Regions from separate parts of the Rhizobium viscosum genome, predicted to be linked through region 3. Evidence: riboswitches for the same ligand, from Rfam matches in the RefSeq annotation. Region 3 holds a riboswitch; each other region holds the start of a gene.

Region 1 (10,330 bases), on a different contig from region 3:
GCAGCTGTCGAGCACGAGCAGGAGATTGCATGACCGCAGATGGGCGGCGATGTCCGTTACGATATCGTCGCTGCGCGAGAGGATGCCGAGTGCAGACGCCACGACCGTCGGCACGAGATTACCTGTCGCGACTTCCGACAGGTCGATCCAGACGATTTCGCCCTCGAAGCTGCCGCGCGCGATCACGGCGCGGGCGACGGTGGATTTGCCGATGCCGCCAGGGCCGGCGATCGTTACCAGTCGGCCCTTGGTCAGCTGCCCGGTCACGGCTGCGATCGTCTGTTCGCGGCCGAAGATACGGGCGGGAAGGCGTTCGGGGCGGAATCTCTGGAGTGTGGGCCGAGGGGCGGGCGCTGCGCCATTGGCTCGGCGGTTAACCGGCGCGATGAAAGTATAGCCGCGGCCGGGCACATTGGCGATGAATTGCGGCTCGCGTTTGATGTCGCCCAGCGCCTTGCGCAGCGCCGAAACGTGAACGCGCAGATTGGCCTCGTCCACGAACGTATCCGGCCAGACCTGCTTGACGATCTCCGCATTGGTCTTCAGCTCGCCCGGATGATTGAGCAGAAACAGCAGGATATCGACGGCGCGGCTGCCGAGGGGCACGGCCGACCCTTCCCGCAACAGGCTGCGCCTGGCGGGCACTATCGAAAATGCACCGAACTGAAGCTCTTCTTCCAAGCATGCTCCCTGCGTGATGTCGGCAGGTTGGCCAAATGCCTGCGCCCTGTCAAATGAAACGCGATGACAGGGCTGGAATTGCGACGAGATTTCAGACGTTTAAGGTCGCGCTATTTTAGCGGCCCGCGCTCTGCGAGGATGGCGTTCAGGCGAGAGACATCCTCTCGCAGCGCAGTCAGTTCCGTCAGCACCCGCATATCGATCTTCTGGTGCAGCGACAGAACCTCAAGCTCGGCCTTCAGATTGACCTCGTAATCCTTGGCGGCCTCGAAACGATCGCGCTCGGCCTGACGGTTCTGCGACATCATGATGATCGGCGCCTGGATGGCCGCGAGCATGGAGAGGATCAGGTTCAGGAAGACGAAAGGATAGGGATCGAAGGCGCGGCTCAGCAGAATGACCGTGTTGATCAGGGTCCAGACAACGAGAAAAGCGAGGAAGGCGAGGATAAAGGACCATGAACCGCCGACGCGAGCGATGCCATCGGCCACCCGCTCGCCGAAGGACGCCTCAGCGGCAATTGCGGCGTTGACGTCGGTGGAGATGATCTTGCGTTCATGCGCCTTGGCGAGCACGCGCTTTTCGATATCGCCCAGTTCTTCGGCCGGCTTGCCGAAATGCAGGTGGACGAAATTCGGAAGATTAGACATGGCATTGTCCCGGGAATGGATCGAATTGGGGCGCAGTATTCCGCCGTTGCCGAAAATTGCAATGCGTATCGGCGTCGCGCAAGGCAAACAGAAGGATAGGCACAGTGACGAGGCTGCCGTTCATCAAATTTTCGCCGCAGATCGCTACGGCTTTCGAAGCGGCTTATTGCGGTGCACGAAGGGGCGGATTAAATGAATGACATGACACAGGAAAACGCTATCTCCCAGACCTTCAATATCGCCATCGCCCAGTTGAACCCCACTGTGGGCGATGTCGCCGGAAACCTTGCCAAGGTGCGTGAGGCGCGCACTGACGCGGCGCGGCAGGGCGCGCATCTCCTGATGATGACCGAGCTTTTCATCTCCGGTTACCCACCGGAAGATCTGGTGCTGAAGCCGGCCTTCATCCACGCCTGCTGGAAGGCAGTCGAAAGCCTTGCGGCCGACACCGCCGATGGCGGGCCGGGCATCGTCATCGGTTTCCCGCGCCAGGACGAGACGGGCCGCTACAATTCCATCGCCGTGCTCGACGGCGGCAAGGTCATCGCCGTCAGAGACAAGATCGACCTGCCGAATTACGGCGAGTTCGATGAGAAGCGCGTCTTCGACCAGGGCGCCATGCCGGGTCCGGTGAATTTTCGCGGCGTGCGCATCGGCATTCCGATCTGCGAGGATATCTGGGGCGATCTCGGCGTGTGCGAGACGCTTGCCGAAAGCGGCGCGGAAATCCTGCTCGTGCCGAACGGCTCGCCCTATTATCGCGGCAAAGTCGATATCCGTCATCAGGTGGTGCTGAAGCAGGTGATCGAAACCGGCTTGCCGATGGTCTATGCCGCCCAGCTCGGCGGCCAGGACGAGCTCGTCTTCGACGGCGCAAGCTTTGCCTTCAATGCCGACAAGTCGCTCGCCTTCCAGCTCAGCCAGTTCGAAACGGCATTGGCCGTGACCACCTGGAAGCGGACAGAAAAGGGCTGGCATTGCTCGCAAGGGCCGATGGCGCGCATCCCCGAGAGCGAGGAGGCCGACTACCGCGCCTGCCTGCTCGGTTTCCGCGACTATGTGAACAAGAACGGTTTCAAGAATGTCGTGCTCGGCCTCTCCGGCGGCATCGATTCGGCAATCTGCGCGGCGATTGCCGTCGATGCGCTCGGCGAGGAACGGGTGCGCACGGTGATGTTGCCCTACCGCTATACATCGGAAGATTCGTTCAAGGACGCCGCCGATTGCGCCAAAGCGCTTGGCTGCCGCTATGACATCGTTCCGATCGAAGAACCCGTCGCTGGCTTTTCATCCGCACTCTCGAATCTCTTCGAGGGCACAGACAGCGGCATCACTGAGGAAAACCTGCAGAGCCGCGCGCGCGGCGTCATCCTCATGGCGATCTCCAACAAGTTCGGCTCGATGGTGGTTACCACGGGCAACAAGTCGGAAATGTCGGTCGGTTATGCGACGCTCTACGGCGACATGAACGGCGGCTTCAACCCCATCAAGGACCTTTACAAGATGCAGGTCTATGCGCTGTCGCGCTGGCGCAACGAGAATGTGCCGCCGGATGCGCTCGGCCCTTCGGGGATAGTCATTCCGCAGAACATCATCGACAAGGCGCCGTCGGCCGAACTCCGCCCCGATCAGAAGGATCAGGATTCGCTGCCGCCTTATCCTGTTCTGGACGACATCCTCGAATGCCTTGTCGAGCGGGAAATGGGTGTCGAGGAGATCGTGGCGCGCGGCCATGATGTCGAGACGGTCCACCGCATCGAGCATCTGCTCTATCTCGCCGAATACAAGCGCCGCCAGTCGGCGCCGGGCGTGAAGATCACCAAGAAGAATTTTGGCCGCGACCGGCGCTACCCGATCACCAACCGGTTCCGGGATCGCTGAGGCGCCTCAAAAGTCTGGGAGGGATGAATGCGCAGCTCAGTTGAAATCTACAACGTGCGGCGGGGCGAGAGCCGCGTCGTCTGGCAGACGGAGGCGCTGGTGGAGGCGCCGAATTTCTCGCGCGACGGCGCCTATCTGCTGATCAATGGCGACGGGCTGCTCTATCGGCTGCGGCTCGATGGCAGCGATCTCGTCGAGCGGGTCGATACCGGTTTTGCCGTGCATTGCAACAATGACCATGGCATTTCGCCCGATGGCGAGGAGATCGTCATTTCCGACAAGACCGAGTTCGGCAAGTCGGCGATCTACATCCTGCCGATCGAGGGCGGCAAGCCGCGGCTGATCACCAAAAACCTGCCGTCCTACTGGCACGGCTGGTCGCCCGATGGGCGCGAGCTTGCCTATTGCGGCATCCGCAATGATCTCTTCGATATCTACACGATCTCGGTCGACGGCGGCGAGGAGAAGCGGCTGACGCATGGCGAGGGCCGCAATGACGGGCCGGACTGGTCGGCCGACGGGCAGTGGATCTATTTCAATTCCAGCCGCACCGGGCTGATGCAGATCTGGCGCATCCATCCCGATGGCACGGGTCTTGAGCAGGTGACATCGGACAATTACGGCAACTGGTTTGCGCATCCGTCGCCGAACAATGACAAGGTGCTGATCCTTTCCTACGATCCTGACGTCTTCGATCACCCGCGCGATCTCAACGTGCGCCTGCGGATGATGGACATGGATGGCGGCAACCTGACGGAATTGTTCGAACTCTTCGGCGGGCAGGGCACGATCAACGTGCCGAACTGGTCGCCGGATGGCGAGGAATTCGCTTTCGTGCGGTATTTTCCGGTGAAGTCTTAAGAGCGGCGCACCGCCATTTGATGAGTGAGCGGTGGGGAATAGCTTCGGACTGCAACTTAGCGTACGTCTACAGATTAAACACACAACATAATACAGCGCATCCGCGAGATAGGGCCTTGCGTAAAATTCATTTCATAAGAAAATCGATGATCATAATATCTATAATATACTTCGTATCTCTCTACATTTTAGCGAGAATACCGATGTCATATTACAGTATATATGAAGAGATTTCCGACGCTGCCGAATTAAGAGGCCCGTTGCGTGGAATGCTTCTAATCTCCCCGCAAGCTTACCCCTTATTTATATTGTCACTGTTAATGCTCGTCCTGAGAAAAAACGAGCGCGCCCTAAAAGAAGCGATGTGGCTCTGGACAGTGATATTTGTAATTGGTTCGGCGTGGACCGCTCTGTTCATCTACGCAATCGAAAACTCGTAGTTTCCTAAAACCCTCTATAGCAGATTGGGAACGGGCGGCGGGGTTTTCCCGCCGCGCTGAATGCGGCCACTCAGGCAGCGACGGCTGCCTTCCGGCGGTCGCGGACGGCCTTGGCGAGATCTTCGAGTACCTCGACGGACGTATCCCAACCGATGCAGCCATCGGTAATGGACTGGCCATAGACGAGCGGCTTGCCGGGGACGAGATCCTGGCGGCCGGCGACGAGATTGCTCTCGATCATCATGCCCTTGATATGGCTATTGCCGGCGACGATCTGGCCGGCGACGTCGTGGACGACCTTCGGCTGGTTCATCGGATCCTTGCCGCTGTTGGCGTGGCTGGCATCGATCAGCATGCGCGGGTCGACACCCAGCTTGGTTGCCTCGGCGATGACGGCCTGGACGTCGGCAGCTTCATAGTTGGGCCGCTTGCCGCCGCGCAGGATGATGTGGCAGTCCTCGTTGCCACGCGTGGAGGCAATCGCTGCCTGTCCGTCCTTGGTGACAGCCGGGAAATGATGCGGCTGGGAAGCGGCCATGATCGCGTCGAGCGCGACACGCGCGCCGCCATCCGTGCCGTTCTTGAAGCCGATCGGGCAGGAGAGACCCGAGGCGAGCTGGCGGTGGATCTGGCTTTCGGTCGTGCGCGCGCCGATGGCGCCGTAGCTGACGAGATCGGCGATGTACTGCGGCGTGATCGTATCGAGGAATTCGCAGCCGGCCGGCAGGCCCATGGCGTTGATGTCGAGCAGCAGACGGCGGGCGAGGCGCAGGCCTTCCTCGATACGGTAGCTGCCGTCGAGATGCGGGTCGTTCATCAGGCCCTTCCAGCCGACGGTGGTGCGGGGCTTTTCGAAATAGACGCGCATGACTATTTCGAGATCGCCGGACAGGCGTCGTCGCTGCTCGACGAGACGAGACGCATATTCGCGGGCGGCTGCCGGATCATGGATCGAGCAGGGGCCGATGACGACCAGCTGACGGTCGTCTTTACCGGTCAGGATATTGTGGATCGTGTCGCGCGTGCTGGTCACGGTGTGCGTGACCGCGCGGTCACGCGGGATTTCCTTGATAATATCGGCAGGCTTGGTCAGCGGGGTGATCTCGACGATGCGCAGATCATCAATAGTGTCAGTCACGGTATGCTCTCCTGTTTGGTCATACCGTGCGGAACAAAAAAGCCGCCAGGTAGACTAGCGGCTGTTCGGGTTGTCGTCGCGTTAGTTTCGGTTACGCACAGACCCGCATCCGCTGGAAGCAGCGGTACGAATAAAATCGCGATGCGTAAACGGACGAAATCGACATGCCGCCTATGTAGACATGCGAATTGGAATTGTCACGTGGAATCTGTGAGGAAAAATGACAGAGCTGTGAAGTTTTATCGGCTTTCGGCCAGGGCCTCTTCCGGTTCGGTCGCTTCGGCATGTCTGTTCCTGCGGCGTCGGGTCGTCGGCTCCTCACCGGCATTGGTGGGGCGTCGGTTGGATTCGGGTTTCGCTTTAGGACAGCGTTTTCAGCCTGTCCACGAAATGAATGTCGCATGCGGCTTGCGGCCATGCCGTTTCCGCGCCATAGATCGCCCGTCAGGTGCCTGCTGTCACAAGCGGGAGAATCGGGAATCCGGTGCAAGACCGGAACGTGCCCAACGCTGTAAGGCTGACGCTCGCCGTTTAAACTACGCCACTGGCTTTCCGGCCGGGAAGGCAACGGCGAGGCGGATGACGCCAAGTCAGAAGACCGGCCTGGCAAGATAGACCCAACCCGCGCGGACGGCGGGCGGTTGCGTTGTTGGGGATTTGACGATGCGACCCATTGATGATGCCGTTTGCCCGGCATCCAGCTTTTCTGCGGCCGAACGCGAGGCCGTCTATCACGCAATCATGACGCGGCGCGACGTGCGCAGCCAGTTCCTGCCCGATCCCTTGCCGGACGATCTGGTAACACGGCTTTTGACGGCGGCCCATCACGCTCCCTCGGTCGGCTTCATGCAGCCGTGGAATTTCATTCTGGTGAAAAGTGCCGAGGTGAGGGCGCGAGTGCGCGATGCATTCCTCAGGGCGAATGAGGAAGCGGCTCGCATGTTCGATGGCGAGCGGCAGGAAAAGTATCGTTCGCTGAAGCTCGAAGGCATTGTCCAGGCGCCGCTCGGCATCTGCGTGACCTGCGATCCGACCCGCAGCGGCAGCGTGGTGCTGGGGCGCACGCATAATCCGCGCATGGACAGCTATTCCACCGTCTGCGCCATCCAGAACCTGTGGCTCGCGGCCCGCGCCGAAGGCGTCGGCATCGGCTGGGTCAGCATCTTTCGCGAGGGCGACCTCAAGGAGATACTTGGCATTCCCGATCATATCGAAGTCGTCGCCTGGCTCTGCGCCGGCTTCGTCGACCGGCTCTACGAGGAGCCGGAACTGGCGGTCAAAGGCTGGCGGCAGCGGGTGGCGCTGGAAGAGCTGGTCTACCACGACGGCTGGGGACAGGTGGAAGGCGAGGCCGCGCCGGTTTGAGCCGGCGCGCGTGTGTGTCACTCGGCCGGCTGGGTGCTGCAATCCTTGGCGCAGGCCGGTGTCCTCCAATGGCCAAAGGTGAGGAAGCTTGCGGCGGCGAGAAGCCAGACGCCGATGGCGCCATAGAGCATGACACCGCCGAAGCCTGCGACCAGCGCATCATGCACCGTCTCGGCCGGAATGTCTGGCAGGGCAGTGATGTTGCCGGCGGAGATCCGTTCGGCAAGCAGGCGCAGGTCATCGGCATCCATCGCGTTCGGCAAGGCGCTCTTCAGATGGGAGAGCACGCCGCTGAACAGGATGAAGCCCATGACGGCGATGTTGATGGCGAGCGAGATCATCCGGGCGCTCATGTCAATGCCGGAGGCCATGCCAGCGCGATCGCTGGAGACGGCGCCCGTCGTCGTATTGGTGACCGGGGTGTTGGTGAAGCCAAGTCCGATGCCGGCAAGCAGCGCACCGGGCAGCATCGTCAGCCAGCTTGGCGCAGCGGCAGCACTGCCTGACTTCATCAGCAGGAAGCCGAGCCCGATGGTGAAAAGGCCGCCGGGAATGATGATGCCCGGCCGGTAGCGCAGCATAAGCCGTTCGGCCAGCGGCGGCACGACGAGCGTCGGCAGCGTATAGGCAAGCAAGGCGATGCCGGCGGTCACACTGCCATAGCCGAGACCGGCCTCATACCAGATGGGCAGATAGATCATGAAAGGCCAGAAGCTGATATTCATGGCAGCCGAGCCGATGATGGCACCCGAGAAGGCGCGAATGCCAAAGACCGAGACATCGAACATCGGTCGCGGATTCAGCCTTTCGGCAACGACGAAGGCGACGAGGCTTGCGGCGCCAAGTCCGATAGTGCCAAGCGCAGCGGGGCTCGCAAAACCGAGAGCTGGCCCCTGGGTGATGAAGAAGGCAAGGCAGAAGACCGCCAGCGAAAGGGTAGCGATGCCGGCGATATCGAGCCGTCCGGCTGCGGGATCGCGCGATTCCTGAATTCCCGTCAGCGCGAGAGCGACTGTCACGGCCGCCAGTACAGCATGGATGAGGAACACCCATTGCCAACCGGCCACCGCCACGATTCCGACGCCGACGATCGGGCCGAAGCCCAGGCCGATGCCGAAAATGATACCCCACCAGCCGAAGGCGATGCTGCGGGCGCGGCCCTCCTGGAATTGATGGGAGAGGACCGCTACCTGGCAGATCAACATGAAGCCGCCGCTCATTCCCTGCAGAAAACGAGCAACGATCAACAGCGAGACATCCTGCGCGAGTCCGGCAATCAGCGAGGTGAGGCCGAAGACGGCAATGCCGATCAGGAAGACGCGCTTGCGGCCGTAACGGTCGGCCAATGTGCCTGCGGCCATCAGCACCGTCGTAACGGCGATCGTATAGGCGTTCATGATCCATTGCAGGGCACTGAAATCGGCGTGAAGCACTTTTTCCAATGTGGGCAGGATTGCCGGCACGCTCGATATTTCGAGACCGAACATCAGCGAGGACAGACAGGCAGCCAGCAGCGCAATGATGCTGCGTGCACGAGAGGATGAAACGGAATCAGGGGGCATGCTTTGGCCTTTCGACGTTGAGGCGGACAACGTGACATCCGCTATGGTCCATTTGCGTCAGCATAGGCAGGACTTGATCATTACAGAATTGGATGATCACATATTTCAGACACAACAAATTCGAATGATTGGTTTCACCATGCTCGATGTCGATTCCGTTCAGGCCTTTGTGGCGATCGCCGACAACAAGAGTTTCACCCGTGCTGCCAACGAACTCGGCAGCACGCAAGGAGCGATCAGCGTCAAGCTGAAGCGGCTGGAGGAGCGGCTCGGCCACCGGCTGATCGAACGCACGCCGCGGCTGGTGCGGCTCTCGGCGCAAGGGGCAGTGTTTCTACAGGCCGCACGGGAATTCCTCGAAGCCCATGACCGGGCCGTTGCGGCGCTTTCCTCGTCGCGCCGCCATTTCACGATCGGCATTGCCGCGCATGTAGCAGGGCCGGAGGTTCCGACACTGCTTGCGCGCCTCAACGCCCATGATCCGGGTCTGACGATCGAGGTGCGGATCGATAATTCCTGCACCCTGCTTGCCGCCTTCGATCGCGGCGAACTGGATGCGGCGATCATCCGCCGAGACGAAGACCGGCGCGACGGCGAGGTTCTGGGGCCCGAGCATTTCGGCTGGTTCGCCACGCCGCAATTCGAGTATCGCCGCGGCGAGCCGTTGCGTCTTGCAGCACTCTCGCCAACTTGCGGAGTACGGGCTGTCTGCACCCGCGCGCTCGATGCAGCCGGCATCCCCTGGACCGAAGTCTTCCTCGGCGGCGGCTCTTCGGCTGTGACAGCAGCCGTTTCGGCCGGGCTTGCCGTTTCAACCTTCTCCTATCGGCTGGCCCCCGTCGGCACTGTCGAGGTCAGCGAGCGCTTCGGCCTGCCGCCGTTGCCGTCTTCTGAGATCGTGCTGCATTCGACGCTGACGGATGCCAAATCGCGCGCGGCCCTTCGCACGCTGGCAGCTGCCTTCAAGGAGCATCGCTCGTCAATTTGAAGACGCGATCTCGACTGCCGATACCGTGATTATTGTTGCTGCTGTTGGGGCTGCGGGCCTGATGTCGCTGGATTGGTGAGATCGATCTTGCCCTGGTCGCCGGCCAGGAATTGCGGGCCGACCTGACGCACCTTGTTGCTCGCAGGATCATACGGACGATCCGGTACCTGGGCCTGCGGGGCAGGCGGGGTACTTGCGGCTTTCGGGGCTTCGGTGTGGATCGTGGTGATCGAACCCTTCGGCTCGGGCGCCGGCGCGTAGGCTGCCTGGCTCTTGCGCATTTCCTCGTAATAGGCGCTGAGATTGCAGGAGCAGGCGGATTTTTCGCCGGGCGCGCGGGTCTTGTAGGCGAACGCGTTCTTCATCGTCCCATAGGGGGCGCCTGTTGCCGTCGAGATCATGTTCGAGGCTTCGGTGCTGGAAATATCGCGGTAATAGAGTTCCGTCTCCACACCGGGGCACATTTTCGAGCAAGTCGCGGCATCGCGGCCGAAATCGATCGAAGTGGCATTGTTGCTGATCGGGAAGAAGCCGCCGTCGCAGGTGCGAACGCAGATGGTGCTGACGGGCGAGAGCATTTCCGCCCGCGGCAGTCCGTAACGCTCACCGCCGCCGAGCGGGATGAAGGTATCGCCGCGCATCGCCTGCTCCTCGATGGAAGGAGCGGGCGCATAGGCGTCACCGTGTGCGGATTCGGTAAAGCTGTCGCTGTTGCAGCCATTGTCCTCGAGGGCCGCCATCAGGCCTTCGCGGGCTGGATCGGC
Region 2 (10,330 bases), 1.2 Mb from region 3:
CCGTCCGCGCCGCCGGCGGCACGGCGCAGGCCGCCGCATTCGACATTGCCGACCGAGAGGCCCAGCGTGCGCTGATGGCCGACATCGAAAAGATCCATGGCCGTCTCGATATCCTGATTAACAATGTCGGCGCCCGCGACAGGCGGCCGCTGGCCGAATTCGACGACGATGCCATCATCGAATTGCTGCGCACCGATCTGGCCGCTGCGATAACGCTTTCGCGCGACGCAACCGTGCTGATGAAGCGGCGCAATTACGGCCGCCTGATTGCCGTGACCTCGATCAGCGGCCATGTCGTCATGCCCGGCGACTGCGTCTATCCGGCGGCCAAGCAGGGCCTGACCGGCCTGATGCGTGCCATGGCGGTCGAGTTCGGCCCACACGGCATCACCAGCAACGCGATTGCGCCCGGCTGGTTCGCCACCGAGACGAACGCGGCGATGGCTGCGAACGAGGAATTGATGCCCTTCGTGCGCCAGCGCATCCCCGTCCAGCGCTGGGGCCGCCCGGATGAGATTGCCGGCGCGGCGCTGTTTCTTGCAAGCGGTGCCGCCTCCTTCGTCAACGGACACATCCTGACCGTCGACGGTGGCATGACGGTCAGGATGTGAGCGGAGATTCTTGCGGCGTGCGGCAAAAGCCTCAGATCTCGCCTGAGACCTCGCGGCGGCGGCGGTCGAGTTCTTCGCTGTAGCGGCGCAGCGTGTGGCTTTCGCTAAGCTGGCCGATCACCTTGCGCTCGATGAGGTTGTTGACGACGGCGAGCGCTTCGCTTTCCGTCTTGTCGAAGATCGCGGCCGCCTGTTTGGCGTTCATCTGTGGCTGCAGGAAGTCGTTTTTATAGCGAATGAAATCGCCAAGATTCTGGGCTTCGTCCTGCGCGCTGGTGGGGTTGGCGTAGATTTCCGGCACGAGCACGAGGCCGGCATATTTGTCACCCTCATCGACGAGGATGACGCGCTGCGTCGAGCCGATGGGGAAAGCCTCCTTGAAGGCGTCCATCGTTATTCCAAGTTTTGCGGTCTTCACGTCTGATCGCATCAGCTTGTCTACGGTCAGGTTGCGGATCCAGCCGACATCATGGGCGCTGCGGATGCTTTCGCCGCGCAGGTGAAAGCGCCATGTGGCGAAGGAGTAGCCGAAGGTGGTGCGCACCACGAGCGAGGAGGTGATGACGGCGGCGAGCACCAGGGCGGTGATCGGGAAGTCGCCGGTAATCTCCAGCGCCAGGAAGGTCATGGTCAGCGGCCCGCCGATGACGGCGACGGCGAGCGAACTCATGCCGACCACGGCATAGATCACGGGCGTCAGCGTCGCATCGGCGAAATAGGGGGCGGAATAGGCAAACAGCTTGCCGAGCAGGGCACCCATGAAGAGCGATGCGAAGAACAGGCCGCCCCTGAAGCCGGAGCCGATGGAGACGGCTGATGCCACCGACTTCAGAAGGAAGAGGCCGATCAGCGCGGGAATGGTGATCTCATGGGCGAGGTTGAGATGCAGCGCGCCGTGACCGGCGGCAAGGACCTGCGGCGAGACCAGCGCCAGCAAGCCGACGACCAGGCCGCCGAGCGCCGGGCGAAAGGGCAGCGCGATGGAGCTCTTGCGCGCCAGTTCCTCGACGAAGGAGACGCCCTGCATGATGAGGATGCCGATGCCGGCGCAGAAGGCGCCGAGGGCGATCGCCGGGACGTAGTCGGCGGGCTGGACAGCGCCGAAGCTGCCGACATCGATGATGAAATCGCTGCCGGAGAGCAGTCGGGCGACCAGGGTAGCGACGAGGGCTGCGACGACGACAGGCGTCAGCGAAATGATGGTGTAGGTGCCGATGATCAGCTCGAAGGCATAGAAGGCACCGGTCAGCGGCGCATTGAAGGCGGCGGCGATGGCGCCGGCCGCGCCGCAGCCGACGAGGACGCGCATGTCGGAGCGGCGCAGCTGAAGCTTCAGGCCGAATTTCGAGGCGATGCCGGCTGCGAGCTGCGTATAGCCGGCCTCCAGTCCGACGGATGCGCCGAAACCGTTGGAAACGAGATTCTGGATGGCGACGAGGATGCTGTCGGTCAGCGACAGGCGGCCGCCATGCAGGGCATTGGCCTCGATCGGGTCGACCATCGGCTTCTTGCGCCATTTGGCGAGGATGAAGATCAAGAGGCCGAGCAGCATGCCGCCGGCAACCGGGGCGGTCATCAGCAGGAACTTGCTGTCGATCTCAGAGGCGCTGAGCCTCGTCGTGCCGTCTATGCCGAAGATCAGGCTGTGCATCTCTTCCGAGACATAGCTCATGGCGGTGACCGCAAGCCCCGATACGATGCCGACAAGCGCGCCGGCAAAGACCATGCCCATTTCGCTGTGGCGGATGAGCGCGCGCATGCGTCCCGGATCAAAGACGGTGCCAAGAGGGCCGAGGCGGCGAATATCCATTCGGGAGAGCATCATGGGGAAACTAGGCGGCAGGAATGAGGGTCAAGGGCGGAGCCGGCATCCGCATGAGCGGCAATTGCGGCAAAATACCGACTGGCCCGTAAAGTTTTTGTGACGTAAGCCTTTGATTAAAGACGATAATATCGGTAGTGTAAGTCGAGATGAACATGGGCGGGACGCTGCGCGGCAATTGACATGGGGGTTGCACGCGCCTAACCATGAATCCACATAATGGATGGTTCCGGATCGGCTAACGCCTTCCGGATGAAAAGGGAATGTGACGGGGCGGACCCAAGCCGGGCGCCTTTATCACAGCCGACCCCGCGACTGTAGAGCAGTAAGGGTCTTCCATCCGGCATTTTAACCGCCGCGCCGACGGTTTTGCATTCTGCAAGCGGGCAAGGCGGACAAGTGCCGGAAAAGCCACTGGAAATGCATCGTGATCAGCCGGGGCAGGACGCCTCTAATTCTACGAATCGTCCGCCTTTTCACGAGATGCAGCCGGGAAGGCGAGGCAGATCCGCTGGCACGATCAGGGGCGACCGTAACGGGTCGCCCCGGTCGGGGCCGTTAGCTGCGAGCCAGGAGACCTGCCGTCCGTGCCGGGCATAATGCCCAATCTGGGCGTTTTGCCCGCTGCCAGCACGGAGGTTGTCTTGGCTGAAGGATTTGATTCAGCGCTGCCTCCGGTGGTGCGATATAGTGGCGACGGCAGTGCGGTGCTTTTGGCCTCGTGCGTCGAGTATGTGGTACCCCCCTCTGTCCTGCCGGACATCTCCCCCACAAGGGGGGAGATTGAATCGCGGCGACGATCTCCCCAAACAATTGATGTAAGGCGATGGTCTCGCCTCTTGCCGATCTCCCCCCCTTGTGGGGGAGATGTCCGGCAGGACAGAGGGGGGTACCACACCCTCCGCTGCAAGAGGCGTCTGCGCATGACCACCACCCTCATCCTCGGCGGCGCCCGTTCCGGCAAATCCCGCTTTGCCGAAAATCTCATCACCACAAGCGGCCTCGAGCGCCATTACATCGCCACCGGCCGCGCCTGGGACGACGAGATGCAGGCGCGCATCAATCAGCACAGAGCCGATCGCGGCCCATCCTGGGCCACGCATGAGGAACCGCTCGATCTCGCCGAGCGCCTTGCCGCCATTGACGCGGAGGGCAGAGCAATCCTCGTCGATTGCCTGACGCTGTGGCTCACCAATCTGATGATGGAGGGGCGCGATATCGCCGCCCAGTCCGCCGCCCTTGCTGCCTTTCTGCCTGACGCAAAGGCGCGACTCGTCATCGTTTCCAATGAAGTCGGCCTCGGCATCGTGCCTGAGAACCGTATGGCACGCGAGTTTCGCGACCATGCCGGTCGGCTGCACCAAATGATCGCGGCAACTGCCGACGATGTCTATTTTATCGCGGCAGGCCTGCCGCTGAAAATGAAGGGTTAGTTCGATGCAGCAGAAAATTCCCGCAACCGTCATCACCGGCTTTCTCGGCGCCGGCAAGACGACCATGATCCGCAACCTGCTCACCAATGCTGGCGGCAAGAAGATCGCACTCATCATCAACGAGTTTGGCGATCTCGGTGTGGATGGCGACGTGCTGAAGGGCTGCGGCGCGGAAAACTGCACCGAGGATGACATCATCGAGCTCACCAATGGCTGCATCTGCTGCACGGTGGCCGACGATTTCATTCCGACCATGACCAAGCTTCTGGAGCGCGATCAGCGCCCCGACCATATCGTCATCGAGACCTCGGGCCTTGCCCTGCCGCAGCCGCTGGTCGCGGCCTTCAATTGGCCGGATATCAGAAGCGAAGTCACCGTCGATGGCGTCATCACCGTGGTCGACAGCGCCGCTGTCGCCGCAGGGCGTTTTGCCGATGACCACGATGCCGTCGATGCGCGTCGCGTCGAGGATGCATCGCTCGATCATGAAAGCCCGATCGAGGAGCTTTTCGAGGATCAGCTGACCTGTGCCGATCTCATAGTGCTCAACAAGACCGATCTCATTGATGCTGACGGCCTCGGCCGCGTGAAGAGCGAAGTCGCTTCGCGCATCGCCCGCAAGCCTGTCATGATCGAAGCGAAGAACGGCGAGGTGCCGGCAAGCGTGCTGCTCGGCCTCGGCATCGGCACGGAGGACGATATCGGCAACCGCAAGTCCCATCACGAGTTGGAGCATGAGGACGGCGAGCCGCATGATCACGACGAGTTCGACAGTTTCGTCGTCGAGCTCGGTGCGATCGCCGATACGGCCGCATTCGTCGAGAAGCTGAAGGGCATTATTGCCGAGCATGATGTGCTGCGCCTCAAGGGCTTCATCGATGTCTCGGGTAAGCCGATGCGCCTGCAGCTGCAGGCCGTGGGCGCCCGCATCGACCAGTATTTCGATCGCGCCTGGGCGCCGGGTGAAGCGCGCAGCACGCGCCTCGTCGTCATCGGCCTGCACGAGATGGATCAGGACGCGGTGCGCAAGGCGATCGAAGCGCTCGTCTGAGGTAAACAATGCATCTGCTTCTCGCTCAACAGGGAACGATCAGCGATGGCGACGAGGCGATCGACCTCGGCCAGTCGCCGGGCGATATCCTGTTCCTGTCGGCCGCCGATACCGAGCTTGCGGCGATTGCCGCGGCTCATGCCGGCGGGGCGATGGGGTATTCGCTGCGGCTTGCCAGCCTGATGAGCCTGAAGCATCCGATGTCGGTCGATACATACGTCGAACGCACGGCGCGGCATGCGAAGCTGATCATCGTGCGGGCGCTCGGCGGGGCGAGCTATTTCCACTATGTGCTGGAGGCGCTGCATGCAGTTGCAGCGCGGAATGGTGTGCTGATTGCGGTGCTGCCGGGGGATTCCAAACCGGATGCGGGGCTGACGCCGTTTTCGAATGTGGCGCTGGAGGATCTGAATGCGCTGTGGGCGTATCTGATCGAGGGCGGCGACGCGAATGCGCGGGGTTTTCTGGCCTATGCGGCGGCGATGCTCTCGGGCGAGGAGAAGCCAGCGCCGGCTGCACCGCTGATGAAGGCGGGGATCTGGTGGCCGGGGCGGGGGCTGGTTGGCGTTGATGAGTGGCGGCGGCTTATCTCCGCTTCGCCCTCTTCGGCTGTTGAGGATGTAGCACCCCCCTCTGTCCTGCCGGACATCTCCCCCACAAGGGGGGAGATCGACAAGCGGCAAGACCACCGCTCTACATCTGTTGTTTGGGGAGAAGCTCGCGGCGATTCAATCTCCCCCCTTGTGGGGGAGATGTCCGGCAGGACAGAGGGGGGTATTGCACACTCGACGGCCGAGGGTGCAACCGTCCGCCCAACTGTCGCCATCGCCTTCTACCGTGCCCTGGTGCAGAGCGGCGAAACCCGCCCCGTCGAAGCCTTGATCGAAGCTTTGCAGGCGCAAGGCCTACGCCCATTGCCGGTCTTCGCCTACAGCCTCAAGGATCCCGTCTCCAAGGGCATCCTTGAAACCATTTTCGCCGATCTCAAACCCGACGTCGTCATCAACACGACAGGCTTTGCCGTCTCTGCACCCGGCGCCGATCGCGAGCCGACCGTGCTGGAAACGAATGACGCGATCGTACTGCAGGCCATCTTTTCCGCTTCGTCGCGGGAGGCCTGGGCCGCCTCGTCGCAGGGGCTCTCGGCCCGCGATCTCGGCATGAATGTCGCGTTGCCGGAGGTGGATGGCAGGGTGCTGTCGCGCGCCGTCTCCTTCAAGGCTGCCGCCCGCTATGATGCCGCGGTCGAGGCCAATATCGTCTCCAGCGAGCCGGATGCCGGGCGCATGGCCTATGTGGCATCGCTTGCCGTCAACTGGGCGCGGCTGCGGCAGATGCCGGCGGCGAACAGGCGGGTTGCGCTCGTCATGGCGAATTATCCGAACCGTGACGGACGGCTCGGCAATGGCGTCGGCCTCGATACGCCGGCCGGCACGATCGAGGTGATGCGGGCGATGGAGAAGGCCGGTTATCCGGTCGCCGATATCCCTGATGATGGCGATGTGCTGATGCGGCACCTGATGGCGGGGCCGACCAATTCCGGCTTCGATGGCAAGGTCGTGCGCGAGACGCTTTCCCTGAATCGATATAAGGATTTCCTGGAATCTCTTCCTGCTCAGATTCAGGATGAAGTCAGCGCGCGCTGGGGTGCGCCGGAGGCCGATCCCTATGTCCGCGGTGGCGCTTTCGCGCTGCCTTTCGCCCGGTTCGGCGAGTTGCTGATCGGTATTCAGCCGGCACGCGGCTATAATATCGATCCGAAGGAAAGTTATCACTCGCCCGATCTCGTGCCGCCGCACGGCTATCTCGCCTTCTACGCTTTCCTGCGCGAGGAATTCGGCGCGCAGGCAGTGATCCACATGGGCAAGCACGGCAATCTGGAATGGCTGCCGGGCAAGGCGCTGGCGCTGTCGGAAGCCTGTTATCCCGAAGCGATCCTCGGGCCGCTGCCGCATCTCTATCCCTTTATCGTCAACGATCCAGGCGAGGGCACGCAGGCCAAGCGCCGCACTGCCGCCGTCATCATCGATCATCTGACGCCGCCTTTGACGCGGGCCGAGAGCTACGGGCCGCTCAAGGATCTGGAGGCGCTGGTCGATGAATATTACGAGGCGTCGGGTGGCGATCCCAGGCGTATCCGGTTGCTGTCGCGGCAGATCCTCGATCTCGTTGCCGATATCGGGCTGGATCGGGATGCGGGGATTGCAAAGGGTGAGAGCGAAGGCGAGGCGTTGAAGAAGCTCGATGCCTATTTGTGCGATCTCAAGGAGATGCAGATCCGCGACGGCCTGCATGTGTTCGGGGTGTCGCCGGAAGGGCGGTTGCTGACCGATCTCACCGTGGCGCTGGCGCGGGTGCCTCGCGGGTTGGGTGAAGGTGGGGATGCGAGTTTGCAGCGGGCGATTGCGGGGGATGCTGGGTTGGGTGTTGTGCTTGTGGCACCCCCCTCTGTCCTGCCGGACATCTCCCCCACAAGGGGGGAGATTGAATCGCGGGACCGGTTTCCCCAAACAACTGATGTGGGGCGACGATCTGGCCCCTTGTCGATCTCCCCCCCTGTGGGGGAGATGTCCGGCAGGACAGAGGGGGGTAACTCCACCTTCGACCCTCTCGATTGCGACATGGCCGCCACTTGGACTGGTCCATGTCCACCAATCCTAGGAGACCTCCTAGACGCCTCCTGGCGCACCAATGGCGACACCGTCGAGCGTATCGAACTGCTCGCAGCCAAGCTCGTTTCCGGCGAACTCGCATGCCCATCCCTCTGGTCCCAAACCAGAAGCGTCCTCGATGAAATTGAATCCCGCCTCAAACCCTCCATCCTCGCCTGCGGCCCTGCCGAAATCACCAGCCTGCTGCGCGGCCTCGATGGCCGTTTCGTGCCGCCCGGTCCATCCGGTGCACCGACGCGTGGGCGGCCTGACGTCTTGCCGACAGGGCGGAATTTCTACTCGGTGGACAGCCGCGCGGTGCCCACACCTGCCGCCTATGAACTCGGCAAGAAATCCGCCGAATTGCTGATCCGCCGCTATGTGCAGGATCACGGCGAATGGCCCGTTTCCTTCGGGTTGACGGCTTGGGGTACCTCCAACATGCGCACCGGAGGCGACGATATCGCCCAGGCCTTGGCGCTGATCGGCGTCAAGCCAGTGTGGGACATGGCCTCGCGGCGTGTCACCGGCTACGAGATCATCCCGCCGGCCATGCTGCGGCGACCGCGGGTGGACGTGACGTTGCGGATCTCTGGCTTCTTTCGCGATGCGTTTCCCGAGCAGATCGCGCTCTTCGACAAGGCGATCCGGGCCGTCGGCGCACTCGACGAGGATGCCGCCGACAATCCGATCGCCGGACGCATGCGCGGCGAGGAGAAGCGGCTAACCGCTGCCGGGCTCGATGAGAAGGCGGCGGCAAAGCGGGCCGGTTATCGCATCTTCGGCTCCAAGCCCGGCGCTTATGGCGCGGGCCTGCAGGCGCTGATCGACGAGAAGGGCTGGGAGCGGCGAGCGGATCTCGCCGAAGCCTATCTCGTCTGGGGCAGTTATGCCTATGGCGCGGGCGAGGAAGGTCGGGCCGAGCGCGGGGTGTTCGAGGAGCGGCTGCGCTCCATCCAGGCTGTCGTACAGAACCAGGACAATCGCGAGCATGACCTGCTCGACAGCGACGATTATTACCAGTTCGAAGGCGGCATGGCAGCGGCTGCCGAAGCGCTTGGCGGGGTGCGGCCGGCGATCTATCACAACGATCATTCGCGGCCGGAAAAGCCTGTGATCCGTTCTCTCGAGGAAGAGATCGGGCGGGTGGTGCGCGGACGCGTCGTCAATCCCAAGTGGATCGAGGGCGTGATGCGCCACGGGTACAAGGGTGCTTTCGAGATTGCGGCGACCGTCGATTATCTCTTTGCCTTTGCGGCGACGACCGGGGCTGTCGGCAACCACCATTTCGAGGCGGTCTACCAGGCCTTTGTTGCCGATCCCAAGGTGCGCGATTTCATGGCCGAAAAGAACCCGGCCGCGCTTTCCGAGATGAAGGAGCGGCTGATGGAGGCGATCGAGCGCAAGCTCTGGACGCCGCGCAGCAACTCGGCGCAATTCGATCTCACAGACATCAACGAAACCAGGAAAAGAGCAGGCAGCCAGTCATGAGCGAAGAGCCAGTCGTACCAGCCGAAAAGGACGATGCCCGTCACGCCGAGAAGATGGCGAAGAAGAAGGCCGCCCGTGACAAGATCATGGCGACCAAGGCAGATGAGAAGGGGCTGATCATCGTCCATACCGGCAAGGGCAAAGGTAAATCCTCGGCCGCCTTCGGCATGATCTTCCGCCATATCGCCCATGGCAAGCCGTCGGCCGTCGTGCAGTTCATCAAGGGTGCGATGTGGACGGGTGAGCGGGATCTGATCGAGAAGCATTTTGCCGATCTCTGCCAGTTCCACACGATGGGCGAAGGCTTTACTTGGGAGACGCAGGACCGGGCACGGGATGTGGCGGCGGCAGGTGCTGCCTGGGAAAAGGCCAAGGAGCTGATCCGCGACGAGCGCAATTCCATGGTGCTGCTCGATGAGATCAATATCGCGCTTCGCTACGACTATCTCGACGTCAACGAGGTGGTGGAGTTCCTGAAGACCGAGAAGCCGTACATGACGCATGTCGTGCTGACCGGCCGCAACGCCAAGGACGAACTGATCGAGATTGCCGATCTGGTGACCGAAATGGAGCTCGTCAAGCATCCCTTCCGCTCCGGCATCAAGGGCCAGCCGGGCGTGGAGTTCTGAGCAATTCCAGCAAAAGTGTCCGCGGTTTTGCATCCGGAATTGCGCGGAAAAGGTCTAATTGGCGAGATTGCCGCGCAGGATCGCGGCCGTCTCCTCATCGGCCGGGAAGAGCGTTTCGATCGCGAGTTCCGACAAGGTGATATCGACAGGCGTGCCAAAGACTGTTGTCGTCGAGATGAAAGAGAGAAGGCCGGCCTTGGTCGAAAGCTGCAGGGGAACGGCAACGCCGGCGAGGTCGGTGTGGGGCTCGGTCGCATCTTTCGGTGCAGGGTAGGAGAGCAGTTCCTTCAATAGCTTTTCCGACACGGGATCGCCCGAGACCGATATCTGCTGGCGCAGCCGGTCGAGAAGATGGGCGCGCCATTCCGAGAGGTTGACGATATATGATGCCAGGCCCTGCGGATGCAGGCTGAGGCGCAGCACGTTGACCGGTGGTTCCAGCAAAGTCGGATCCGCAACGGCTTCGAGCAGCGGCGCCAGGGCGGCGTTGGCGGCGATGAGCGTCCAGTGGCGGTCGATGGCGATAGCGGGGTAGGGCTCGTGGCCTTTCAGCACCCTGTCGATAGCACGCCGTGCGGGGAGAAGGGCGGGGTCGTCCAGCTTGCGTTCGGCAAAGACGGGCGCGAAACCCGCCGCCAGAAG
Region 3 (10,330 bases):
CGCGGCTCGGGCAGGTGCAGACTTCGCCCTGGTTCAGCGCGAACATGGCGAAACCTTCGAGTGCCTTGTCGAAGAAATCGTCGTCTTCAGCTGCCACATCGGCAAAGAAGATGTTGGGCGACTTGCCGCCGAGCTCGAGCGTGACCGGAATGAGGTTCTGGCTAGCATATTGCATGATGAGGCGGCCTGTCGTCGTCTCGCCGGTGAAGGCGATCTTGGCGATGCGCGGGCTGGAAGCGAGCGGCTTTCCGGCTTCGAGGCCAAAGCCATTGACGATGTTGAGCACGCCGGGCGGCAGGAGATCGCCGACGATTTCCGCCCAGAACAACAGTGAGGCGGGGGTCTGTTCGGCCGGCTTGATGACGACGCAGTTGCCGGCGGCGAGAGCCGGCGCCAGCTTCCACGCTGCCATCAGGATCGGGAAGTTCCAGGGAATGATCTGGCCGACGACGCCGAGGGGTTCGTGGAAGTGATAGGCGACGGTATCATGGTCGATTTCGCCGATCGTGCCTTCCTGTGCGCGGATGCAGGAGGCGAAATAGCGGAAGTGGTCGATGGCGAGCGGGATATCGGCCGCCATGGTTTCGCGGATCGGCTTGCCGTTGTCCCAGGTTTCGGCCTGCGCCAGAAGCTCCAGCTTGTCTTCCATGCGCTGGGCGATCTTCATAAGGATGTTGGAGCGCTCGGTGGTGGAAGTGCGGCCCCATTTTTCCTTCGCGGCATGGGCGGCATCGAGCGCGGCGTTGATGTCCTTTTCATCCGAGCGCGGAATTTCGCAGAGCTTGCCGCCGGTGACGGGCGTGACGTTGTCGAAATATTTGCCGCCGATCGGCTCGCGCCATTCGCCGCCGATATAGTTGCCGTATCTCAGCTTGTACGGTGACTCGACGATTTTCTGATGAAGCATGTCATCCTCCCTTGATGAACGGGTTCCGGATCGAACCGGTGAGAGGAAATCTGTGTCGCTTTTGGCTGATGGAACAGGGTAGCTCCGCAATACCGCAGCGCACAGTGTCGCAGAGTTGCGACAGGTTCCCGCGGTACCACGAGATTGTGATTGAACCTCTAGCCCGATGTCAGTGCAGGTCGAGCTTCTTCATCTTCCGGTGCAGTGTAGCGCGGCTGATCCCGAGGGCAACGGCGGCCTGGGAGACATTGCCGTGCGTGCGTGAGAGCGCGCGCAGCAGCGCCGCCTTCTCAGCTTCGGCCATCTCTTCTTCCTGCGAAACCCGACCTTCATGCAGCGCATCGGAGGCCGGAATGCCGGCTGCGATGTGCCTGTCGTCAAGCTTGAGGGCAAGGCGGGCGGCCCGCGTGGCGCCAAGGACAAGGTCATGTCGGTCGACGGCGAGCAATGCGTTGGCGGAATTGACGCCGGCCGGCACCATGACGAAGCGGGCACCTGCAAAGGCGGAACGGAAGAGGTTGAGCTCGATGCGCATCGCCGCATCGCGCACGGCCTGCGAGAGGATGCTGAGCGTCATTTCATTGACGTCGTCGCGGCAGGTAGAAATGTCCAGCGCGGCGGCCAGCAGGCCGCGGTGATCGCGGATCGGCGCCGTGGTGCAGCTCAGCTTGATGTTCGAGCAATAGAAATGCTGGTCACGGAAAACGGCGACGGCGCGGTCATCGGCGAGTGCCGTGCCGATACCGTTGGTGCCGATGCTGGCTTCGGTCCAGACGGAACCGGTCCAGAGGCCGAGATCGTGGAATTCCTTATCGTTGCCGGCGGCGCCGCGGCGTTCCAGCGCGATGCCGTTGCGATCTGTCAGCAGCAAGCAGCAGCCGGCCCTGCCGACGGTTGCAAAGAGGCGGTCGAGTTCCTCCCGGGCATCGGCGATCAACTGTTCGGATTGCTCCCGCGCCAGGCCGAATTCCTGCTCGGTGAGGCGTAGCGGCGCGCGCTTATCTTCCGGTGCCAGCTGGTACATTGTCATGCAGCGCCGCCAGGAAGCCACGATTGGAGAGCTGGCCGCAGCGGAATTTTGCTGGGCGCACGTATAGACATGCTCCGCATGCGCGGATTGTTCGTGCATTGAGGCTCCTCCCAGAACTTGCGCATATTCTGATGTAAATATGGCAGCTTTGCAATCAGGCCGGCATGACGGCAGATTGCGCGGATGGAATTTGCCTGATGGCGAGTGTCGCATTCCTGAGACAGTTGCGCTGTCCGCCTGAGCATCGTGATCGCGATAATATGACCAGCTGGTTGCCGGCTCGCCGTATTTCAATGGATATAGCGCCCGCCGGGCGCCGGCTCCTGATGTCGCGGCCTTCACATTTCAGTGTTTGCGCTCGCGACAGTGAAACAGATCGTTGCGTGGCTTCGTAGTTCCCTTTGTAGGCAATAGTGAAAGAAAAACCGGGATGCCGGGAATAAATCCCAGCCGGCGTTGTCTACCAGACGAGATGAATCTGTCGCCGCTGCTGACTAGGAGAGCAAAGCGATGATGAACAGACGATTGCTGCTGACCGCTGCCGGACTTGGCGCCTTTGGCCTGCGCTTCGGTTTCGGCAGCCACGCCATGGCGAAGGAGAGCTTCGCAGTTACCCATACCGACGAAGAGTGGCGCAAGCTTCTGACGCCGGATCAATATTCGGTGCTGCGGCAGGAGGGAACGGAATATCCCTTCACAAGCCCGTTGCTGCATGAAGAGCGCAAGGGCAATTTCGCCTGTGCGGGCTGTGATCAGGAGGTCTTTTCCTCGACCACGAAATTCGACAGCGGTACTGGTTGGCCGAGCTTCTGGGCGCCGCTCGACGACAAGGTCGTCGGCACGACGCGCGACGCGTCCTTCGGCATGGTGCGCGATGCCGTTCATTGCGGCCGCTGCGGTGGGCATCTCGGCCATGTCTTCAACGACGGACCGAAGCCGACGGGCCTGCGCTACTGTATGAACGGCGTGGCCATGACCTTCCACGCGGCTTCTGCCTGATCGACGGATTATTGCGATGCCGAGGCGATCTCTTGAAGTCGGCGAATGGCTGCGGCAGCCCAGCAGTTCGCGACGTTCGGCGTGGGCAGGCGTCGGCGGCGGTCGTTTCGCCACGCCGATCTCAATTAGGTGCTCGACAATCTGAGAACACACTGACGCTGTGGCGTTTCATCTAAGGGCGGTGATGGCTTGATGTGTTTATCGATCGTAAAGCGCCAACTCCTCGGCGGTTGGCGGCTCGAACAGTTTCGACCACCTAAGCAGGTCCGCCCGCGAGATATCGAACGTGCCGACTGGAAGCTCGGCGTTTCGCCGGGAGACCCGGTCCCAAAGCTCATCAAAGGGAACGTCGAGGAAGCAGAGGACGACGCGGGCACCAGCTGCGCGAGCTTCCTGCCGGCAGGTGTCGCGTTCTACCCGTGACCACACTCCCCAATCCACGACAACGTTACACTGAAGCCTGATGGCACGCAGGGCGATCTGCCATTGTAGGCTCTCGACTCTATCTCGGCACGGACCAGTTTCGGCTTCCGGAGTAGAGATGCCGGGGTAAAGCTTGTGCATCCAGTCGTCTCCGGTCAGACGCAGAGCAGATGCTTCATATTCGATTATCTTGGCGAGCGACGTCTTCCCCGAACCGGGAAGACCGCAAGTGAGATAGAGCGTGGGCATTGGAAAATCTCTGATTTTGGCTTGGCAAGGGAAGTGGTCCCGCGGTGTCTTGCAGGACTGCGCTTCGCTCAATGCCGCAAGGCGCGGCCAATCAGAGGTGTGTTGCCATAATCTATCTTGTAGGATCGCGCTGCTCGGGGGTCAAGACGGAGCGGATGGTGAGCTCACAGGTGAGGTCGTCTGCGTGAAGCCGGTCCGGTCGGTGACCACAGGTTCGAGATCCATTTCTTCGATCCGGGCGTGCAGGCTTTCGCCTTCACCTTCGGCCGAGCCAGGCCTCGATGCCTTTCGCTGCAGCCTGGCCCGTGGCGAAACAAGCTGTCAGCAGATAGCCGCCCGTCGGCGCCTCCCAGTCCAGCATCTCTCCGGCTGCAAAAGTGCCGGGGAAATGTTTCAGCATATAGGTCTCGTCGATTTCGCTGAAGGCGATGCCGCCGGCAGAGGATATGGCCTCGGTGATGGGGCGTGGGCGCAGCAATGGGACAGGCAAGGCCTTGATGGCGGCGGCGAGTTTGTGCGGATCGTTGCGATCGGTCTCCGGCACTAACTCGCGCAGAAGTGCTGCCTTTACACCGTCGATGCCGGCTCCCTTGCGCAAGCGGTTGGAGAAACTTGTCTTGGCATCCTGACGGGCGAGATCACGGGACAGGCGATCCAGCGTGCGGCCGGGAGCAAGGTCGATCGCGACGGTTGCTTTGCCATTCTGCAGCAGGTCGTCCCGCAAGACGGCCGAGTGCGCATAGACGAGGCTGCCTTCGATGCCGTGTTTGCTGATGACGAACTCGCCCGGAAATGTCCCGGCGCGTGATGTTGCCGTCACGGATTTCAGCGGCTCTCCGGCGAAGCGATCGCGGAAGATCTCGCTCCAAGCGACATCGAAGCCGCAATTGGCCGGTTGAAACGGTGCGATCATTATGCCGCGATCGGAGAGTAGCGGCACCCAGTCAGCATCCGAGCCAAGGCGCGGATAGCTGGCTCCGCCGAGTGCAAGCAGTGTCGCGTCGCAGGAAATGGTCTTGCGGCCGTCGGGTGTTTCGAAAACATGTCCGCTTTCGGCAAAACCGATCCAGCGGTGGCGGGTGAAGAAACTGACCCCGCGGGCTTCCAGACGGGCGAGCCAGGCGCGCAGCAGCGGCGAGGCCTTCATGACATTGGGGAAGACCCGGCCGGAGGAGCCGACGAAGGTTTCGGTGCCGAGGCCGGCCGCCCAGGCGCGGATATCGGCCGGGGTGAAGGCATCGAGGGCAGCGCGAAGCCGGGGATTGGCATCGCCGAAGCGGGTGGCGAAGCGCTCGTAATCTTCGGAATGGGTGATGTTGAGGCCGGACTTGCCGGCGAGCAGAAATTTGCGGGCGAAGGTTGGCATCGCGTCGTAGACGGAAACGGCATGGCCGCTTGCCGACAGCATTTCGGCTGCCGAAAGGCCGGCGGGGCCGCCGCCGATGATCGCGATTTTCTTCTGGTTCATTGCACCTTCTTGGCGCGGGGCGCGTTTCGGTGCAAGCCTCAGTGATGCGGATGCGCGCACTTGCCGTGGTCGGCGAGCACCTCGATGACCCGGCATTGATCGACGCGGCCATGGCCGCAGCCCTCGACCATCTGTTGCAGTTCCGCCTTTAGGGCGTTGAGGCTGCGGATGCGCTGCTCGACCTCGATCAGGCGCGCCTTGGCGATGGCATCGGCGGAAGCACAGGATTGGTGCGGATCGTCCTGAAGCTGAAGCAGCGTGCGGATCGCGTCGATCTCGAAGCCGAGTTCGCGGGCGTGGCGGATGAAGGTGAGGCGGTTGAGATCATCAGGCTCGTAAGAGCGCTGGTTGCCCTCGCTGCGGCTCGGCGCCGACAGCAGGCCGATGCCTTCATAGTAGCGGATCGTCGGCACCTTGACGCCGCTCTGGCGGGCAGCTTCACCGATCGTGATCTTTTTCATGATTTTCCTCTTGCACCTCTAGTCGCTAGAGGATGTAGGAAGGATACTGCTTACAAGCAAGGATCGAAATCATGGGTGAAGCAGCACAGGCACGATACCGGGTTGGCGGCATGGATTGCGCCTCCTGCGCAACGAAAATCGATACGGCCGTCAGGCGTATGGATGGCGTCGAGGACGTCTCCGTTTCGGTTACGGCCGGTACGATGACGGTGCGCCATAACGGCAGCAGCGATCTCAAGGCAATCGAGAAGAAGGTGACCGGCCTCGGCTATTCTGTTGCTCCGCTCGCCGGCAAGGCACCTGCTCGCGAGAGCAAGGCCGACCATGATCATGCGCATCATGATCACGATCACCACGACCATGATCACGAAGGCCATGATCACGATCACGCTGGCCACGATCACGATCATGATGCGCGTGATCATTCCGGTCACGCGCATCAGCACGGCGCCGAGGAAGTCGAAGGCCTTCATGGCCATGATCATGGACCGATGACTGGTCCCTGGTGGCAGAGCAAGAAGGGCCGGTTGACGATCCTTTCAGGCCTTGCACTCGTCGTTGCCTATGTCGTGGGCCATCTAGTGCCCTCGATTGCCTCCTCTGCTTTCATTGTCGCCATGCTGGTCGGGCTGGTGCCGATCGCACGCCGTGCGGTCATGGCTGCTCTTTCCGGAACGCCCTTCTCCATCGAAATGCTGATGACGATTGCTGCTGTCGGCGCCGTCATCATCAATGCCGGGGAAGAGGCGGCGACGGTCGTCTTCCTGTTCCTCGTCGGCGAATTGCTGGAAGGGGTGGCCGCTGGCAAGGCGCGCGCCAGCATCCAGTCGCTGACGACGCTGGTGCCGAAGAATGCGCTGCTCGAGACGGGCGGCGAGGTTAAGGAAGTGCCGGCCGAGACGCTTGCGGTCGGTTCCGTCATTCTTGTACGGCCGGGAGACCGGATTTCCGCCGATGGCACTATTCTGTCCGGTGAAAGCGCGATCGACGAGGCGCCGGTGACGGGCGAAAGTACGCCGGTGCGCAAGGGCACGGGCGCGACCGTTTTTGCCGGCACGGTCAATGGCGATGCGGCCTTGCGTGTTCGTGTCACAGCCGCTGCCAAGGACAATACGATTGCCCGCGTCGTCAAGCTGGTAGAAGAGGCTCAGGAATCGAAGGCGCCGACGGAGCGCTTCATCGATCGCTTCTCCCGCTATTATACGCCTGGTGTGGTCGTCGTGGCGGCTCTGGTGGCTGTTTTGCCGCCGTTGCTGATGGGTGGGGCATGGGGTGAATGGGTCTACAAGGGTCTCGCTATCCTTCTTATCGGCTGCCCCTGTGCGCTGGTCATTTCCACGCCGGCGGCGATTGCCGCCTCGCTTTCGGCGGGTGCGCGCCGCGGTCTGCTGATGAAGGGCGGGGCGGTTCTGGAATCGCTCGGCCAGGTGACAGCCGTTGCTTTCGACAAGACAGGCACGTTGACCGAGGGCAAGCCGCAGGTCACCGATATAATTTCCTACGGACGCACTGAGGCAGAGGTGCTTTCGCGTGCTGCCGTTCTCGAACAGGGCTCCAGCCATCCGTTGGCGCTTGCAATCCTCAACCGGGCCAAGGCCGATAGCGTGCCCGTGCCGCCGGCTTTCGAAGTCGAAGCGCTGCCTGGTAAGGGCATGACCGGCAAAGTGGGGGGCGAAACGCTCGATCTCCTGTCGCCGCCGGCTGCGCGCGAGCGCGGTGCGCTGAATGCGGAGCAGGACGAGCAGGTCGCGGTGCTGAACGGCGCGGGCAAGAGCGTCTCGGTACTGCTCGTCAATGGTGTTGCAGCCGGTCTCATCGCCATGCGTGACGAGCCTCGTGAAGACGCAAAGAGCGGGCTTGCGACACTCAAAGCTGCTGGCGTGCGCGCCATCATGCTGACCGGCGACAACAAGCGCACGGCGGCTGCCGTTGCCGGCGATCTCGGCATCGACTGGCGCGGCGAACTCCTGCCGCAGGACAAGCAGCGCATTGTTGGCGAGTTGAAGAAGGAAGGTCTGTTCGTCGCCAAGGTGGGCGACGGCATCAATGATGCGCCGGCACTTGCCGCTGCCGATGTCGGCATCGCCATGGGCGGCGGCACCGACGTGGCGCTGGAAACGGCGGATGCGGCTGTGCTGCACGGGCGCGTTGGCGACGTGGCGCGCATGATCGAGCTTTCGAAGCGGACCATGCGCAATATCATGCAGAACATCACCATGGCTCTCGGGCTGAAGGCCGTGTTCCTTATTACCACCATTGCCGGCATTACCGGCCTGTGGCCGGCGATTCTTGCGGATACGGGTGCGACGGTGCTGGTGACGATGAATGCGCTTCGGCTTCTTCAGATAAAGACATAAAGATTTCTTTATATCATCTTGACGTTACGATGCGGCGGGTGCATGCTTGCCGCATCGTTGGTTCTTGGGGTCTATTGATCCCAAGCTAAGAGGGAATCCGGTGCGGCCATCGCCAAGACCGGAGCTGCCCCCGCAACTGTAAGCGGAGAGACACCGTCCTAAGACGTCACTGGGAAGACGCCCGGGAAGACTGGATGGTGTTGAAGACCCGCAAGCCAGGAGACCTGCCGCGATAGATAACGTCCACGGGCGGGGTGTCCCGGTGTGCCGCTTTGCGCGAGACGGCACTTCTGTGGCCGCACCTCGTCGATGCGTTGCGCCGCAGCCTTGCCCATAACCTTCGGGGTAAGGAAATGACCATCAAGACTGCAAATCTCGGCTTTCCCAGGATCGGAAAGCATCGTGAACTCAAATTCGCACTTGAAAGCTATTGGGCCGACAAGTCCGATGCCGGCGCGCTTCTCGATATCGGCAAGCGGCTGCGGGCGCAAAACTGGGCCCTGCAGAAAGAGAAGGGGATCGATATCATCCCCTCCAATGATTTCTCGTTCTATGACCACGTGCTCGACACGACTGTCATGATCGGCGCCATACCTTCGGCCTATGGTTGGAAGGACGGGCCTGTTGCGCTTGATACCTATTTCGCCATGGCGCGCGGCTCGACCGGCGAAGAGGCGCATGTCGATTGCGGCCATCAGCACCATCACGGGCATGGCGTGCCAGCGCTGGAAATGACGAAATGGTTCGACACGAACTATCACTACATGGTGCCGGAACTCGGTCCCGATCAATCCTTCGCGCTGACCGCAAACAGGCCGCTCGATGCCTTCATCGAGGCGAAGACGCTCGGAATCCACACACGGCCGGTCATCCTCGGTCCGGTCACCTTCCTGAAGCTCGCCAAGGGAACCGAGGAAGGTTTTGCGCCGATCACCCTGCTGGAACGCCTGTTGCCTGTTTATGCGAGGGTGCTTGCGGAACTGAGTGCAGCCGGTGCCGACTGGGTGCAGATCGACGAACCATGCCTGGTGCTTGATCTCTCAGGAGAAGAGCAGGCAGCGCTGAAGCACGTCTATCGCGCGCTGCATGAGCTGGTGCCGAACCTGAAGATCATGCTCGCCACCTATTTCGGCAATATAGGCGACAACCTGCCGACGGCGCTCTCGTTGCCGGTTTCCGGCCTGCATGTCGATCTCGTTCGTGCTCCGCAGCAGATTGATGTCCTTCTCGAAGCGCCAGCTGATCTGACGCTGTCGCTCGGCATCATCGACGGACGCAATATCTGGAAAGCGGACCTTGCTGCGATCCTGAAAAAGATCGAGCCACTCGTTCAGCGCATCGGTGCGGATCGGCTGCAGATCGCACCGTCCTGCTCGCTGCTGCATGTGCCGATCGATCTGGATCTGGAAACCGGGTTGGATGAGGAGCTGACGTCGTGGCTTGCTTTCGCCACCCAGAAACTTGATGAACTCTCTGCACTCGGCAGTCCCGGCGGGGCTTCTCAAGCGATTGCTGCAGCCTCTGAGGCTGTGACCTCTCGCGCAGCTTCGCCACGTGTGCACGATCTCAAAGTCAGGCAGCGGGTCGCGGCAATCGATGAGACGATGATGACGCGGAGCAGCGGTTTTGCCGAGAGGACCGGCCTGCAGGAGCGCAAGCTTCGCCTGCCGCTCTTCCCGACGACGACGATCGGCTCCTTCCCGCAGACATCAGATGTTCGAAAGTCCCGCTCCGCTTTCACCAAGGGGACGATCAGCGAGGCGGATTATGATGCCTTTTTGAAAAAAGAGACTGAAGCGGCAATCCGCTGGCAGGAGGAAATCGGCTTGGACGTACTCGTCCATGGCGAATTCGAACGCAATGACATGGTGCAGTATTTCGGCGAGCAGCTTTCCGGCTTCGCCTTCACGCAGCATGCCTGGGTGCAGAGCTATGGCTCCCGTTATGTGCGCCCGCCTATCATCTTCGGCGACGTCTCCCGGCCGAAGCCGATGACGGTCGAGTGGTGGTGCTATGCGCAGTCGCTGACAGAGAAGCCGGTCAAGGGCATGCTGACCGGACCGGTGACGATCCTGAACTGGTCCTTCGTCCGCGACGATCTTTCCCGTGCCGATGTCAGCCGGCAGATCGCGTTGGCGATCCGCGACGAGGTGCTCGATCTCGAAAAGGCCGGTGCGGCGATGATCCAGATCGACGAAGCTGCCCTTCGAGAAGGCCTACCGCTGCGCAAGGCCGACTGGAAGACCTATCTGGACTGGGCGGTCGAGAGTTTTCGCCTGTGCGCCTCCGGCGTGGCGGACGAAACGCAGATCCATACGCATATGTGCTATTCGGAGTTCAACCAGATCATCGATGCCATTGCCGCAATGGATGCCGACGTGATCTCGATCGAGACGTCACGCTCCAAGATGGAACTGCTGGAAGCCTTCCGCAGCT

The links. A riboswitch is a leader RNA that binds a small molecule or an ion and turns the genes downstream of it on or off. The one in region 3 is predicted to bind cobalamin.
Region 1: linked by a shared signal. The riboswitch ahead of bluB (5,6-dimethylbenzimidazole synthase) and the one ahead of metE (5-methyltetrahydropteroyltriglutamate--homocysteine S-methyltransferase) in region 3 are both predicted to bind cobalamin.
Region 2: linked by a shared signal. The riboswitch ahead of cobU (bifunctional adenosylcobinamide kinase/adenosylcobinamide-phosphate guanylyltransferase) and the one ahead of metE (5-methyltetrahydropteroyltriglutamate--homocysteine S-methyltransferase) in region 3 are both predicted to bind cobalamin.

Annotation. Positions count from the first base shown of each region.
Region 1 is NZ_JADBEC010000003.1:195,585-205,914, forward strand. It holds gene H4W29_RS33015 (ATP-binding protein) at 1-681, opposite strand, end outside; gene H4W29_RS33020 (DUF1003 domain-containing protein) at 792-1,331, opposite strand; gene H4W29_RS33025 (hypothetical protein) at 1,330-1,527, shown strand; gene H4W29_RS33030 (NAD+ synthase) at 1,533-3,212, shown strand; gene H4W29_RS33035 (TolB family protein) at 3,240-4,073, shown strand; gene H4W29_RS33040 (3-deoxy-7-phosphoheptulonate synthase) at 4,584-5,651, opposite strand; cobalamin riboswitch at 6,081-6,272, shown strand; gene bluB (5,6-dimethylbenzimidazole synthase) at 6,315-7,016, shown strand; gene H4W29_RS33050 (MFS transporter) at 7,034-8,578, opposite strand; gene H4W29_RS33055 (LysR family transcriptional regulator) at 8,703-9,566, shown strand; gene H4W29_RS33060 (DUF2865 domain-containing protein) at 9,596-10,330, opposite strand, start outside.
Region 2 is NZ_JADBEC010000001.1:3,546,133-3,556,462, forward strand. It holds gene H4W29_RS17390 (SDR family oxidoreductase) at 1-611, shown strand, start outside; gene H4W29_RS17395 (chloride channel protein) at 643-2,433, opposite strand; cobalamin riboswitch at 2,641-3,033, shown strand; gene cobU (bifunctional adenosylcobinamide kinase/adenosylcobinamide-phosphate guanylyltransferase) at 3,357-3,866, shown strand; gene cobW (cobalamin biosynthesis protein CobW) at 3,871-4,917, shown strand; gene cobN (cobaltochelatase subunit CobN) at 4,926-9,059, shown strand; gene cobO (cob(I)yrinic acid a,c-diamide adenosyltransferase) at 9,056-9,688, shown strand; gene H4W29_RS17420 (helix-turn-helix domain-containing protein) at 9,743-10,330, opposite strand, start outside.
Region 3 is NZ_JADBEC010000001.1:2,350,817-2,361,146, forward strand. It holds gene adh (aldehyde dehydrogenase) at 1-907, opposite strand, end outside; gene H4W29_RS11635 (helix-turn-helix domain-containing protein) at 1,077-2,036, opposite strand; gene msrB (peptide-methionine (R)-S-oxide reductase MsrB) at 2,448-2,936, shown strand; gene H4W29_RS11645 (P-loop nucleotide/nucleoside kinase family protein) at 3,135-3,608, opposite strand; gene H4W29_RS11650 (TIGR03862 family flavoprotein) at 3,865-5,076, opposite strand; gene H4W29_RS11655 (MerR family transcriptional regulator) at 5,115-5,537, opposite strand; gene H4W29_RS11660 (heavy metal translocating P-type ATPase) at 5,609-7,894, shown strand; cobalamin riboswitch at 7,935-8,140, shown strand; gene metE (5-methyltetrahydropteroyltriglutamate--homocysteine S-methyltransferase) at 8,248-10,330, shown strand, end outside.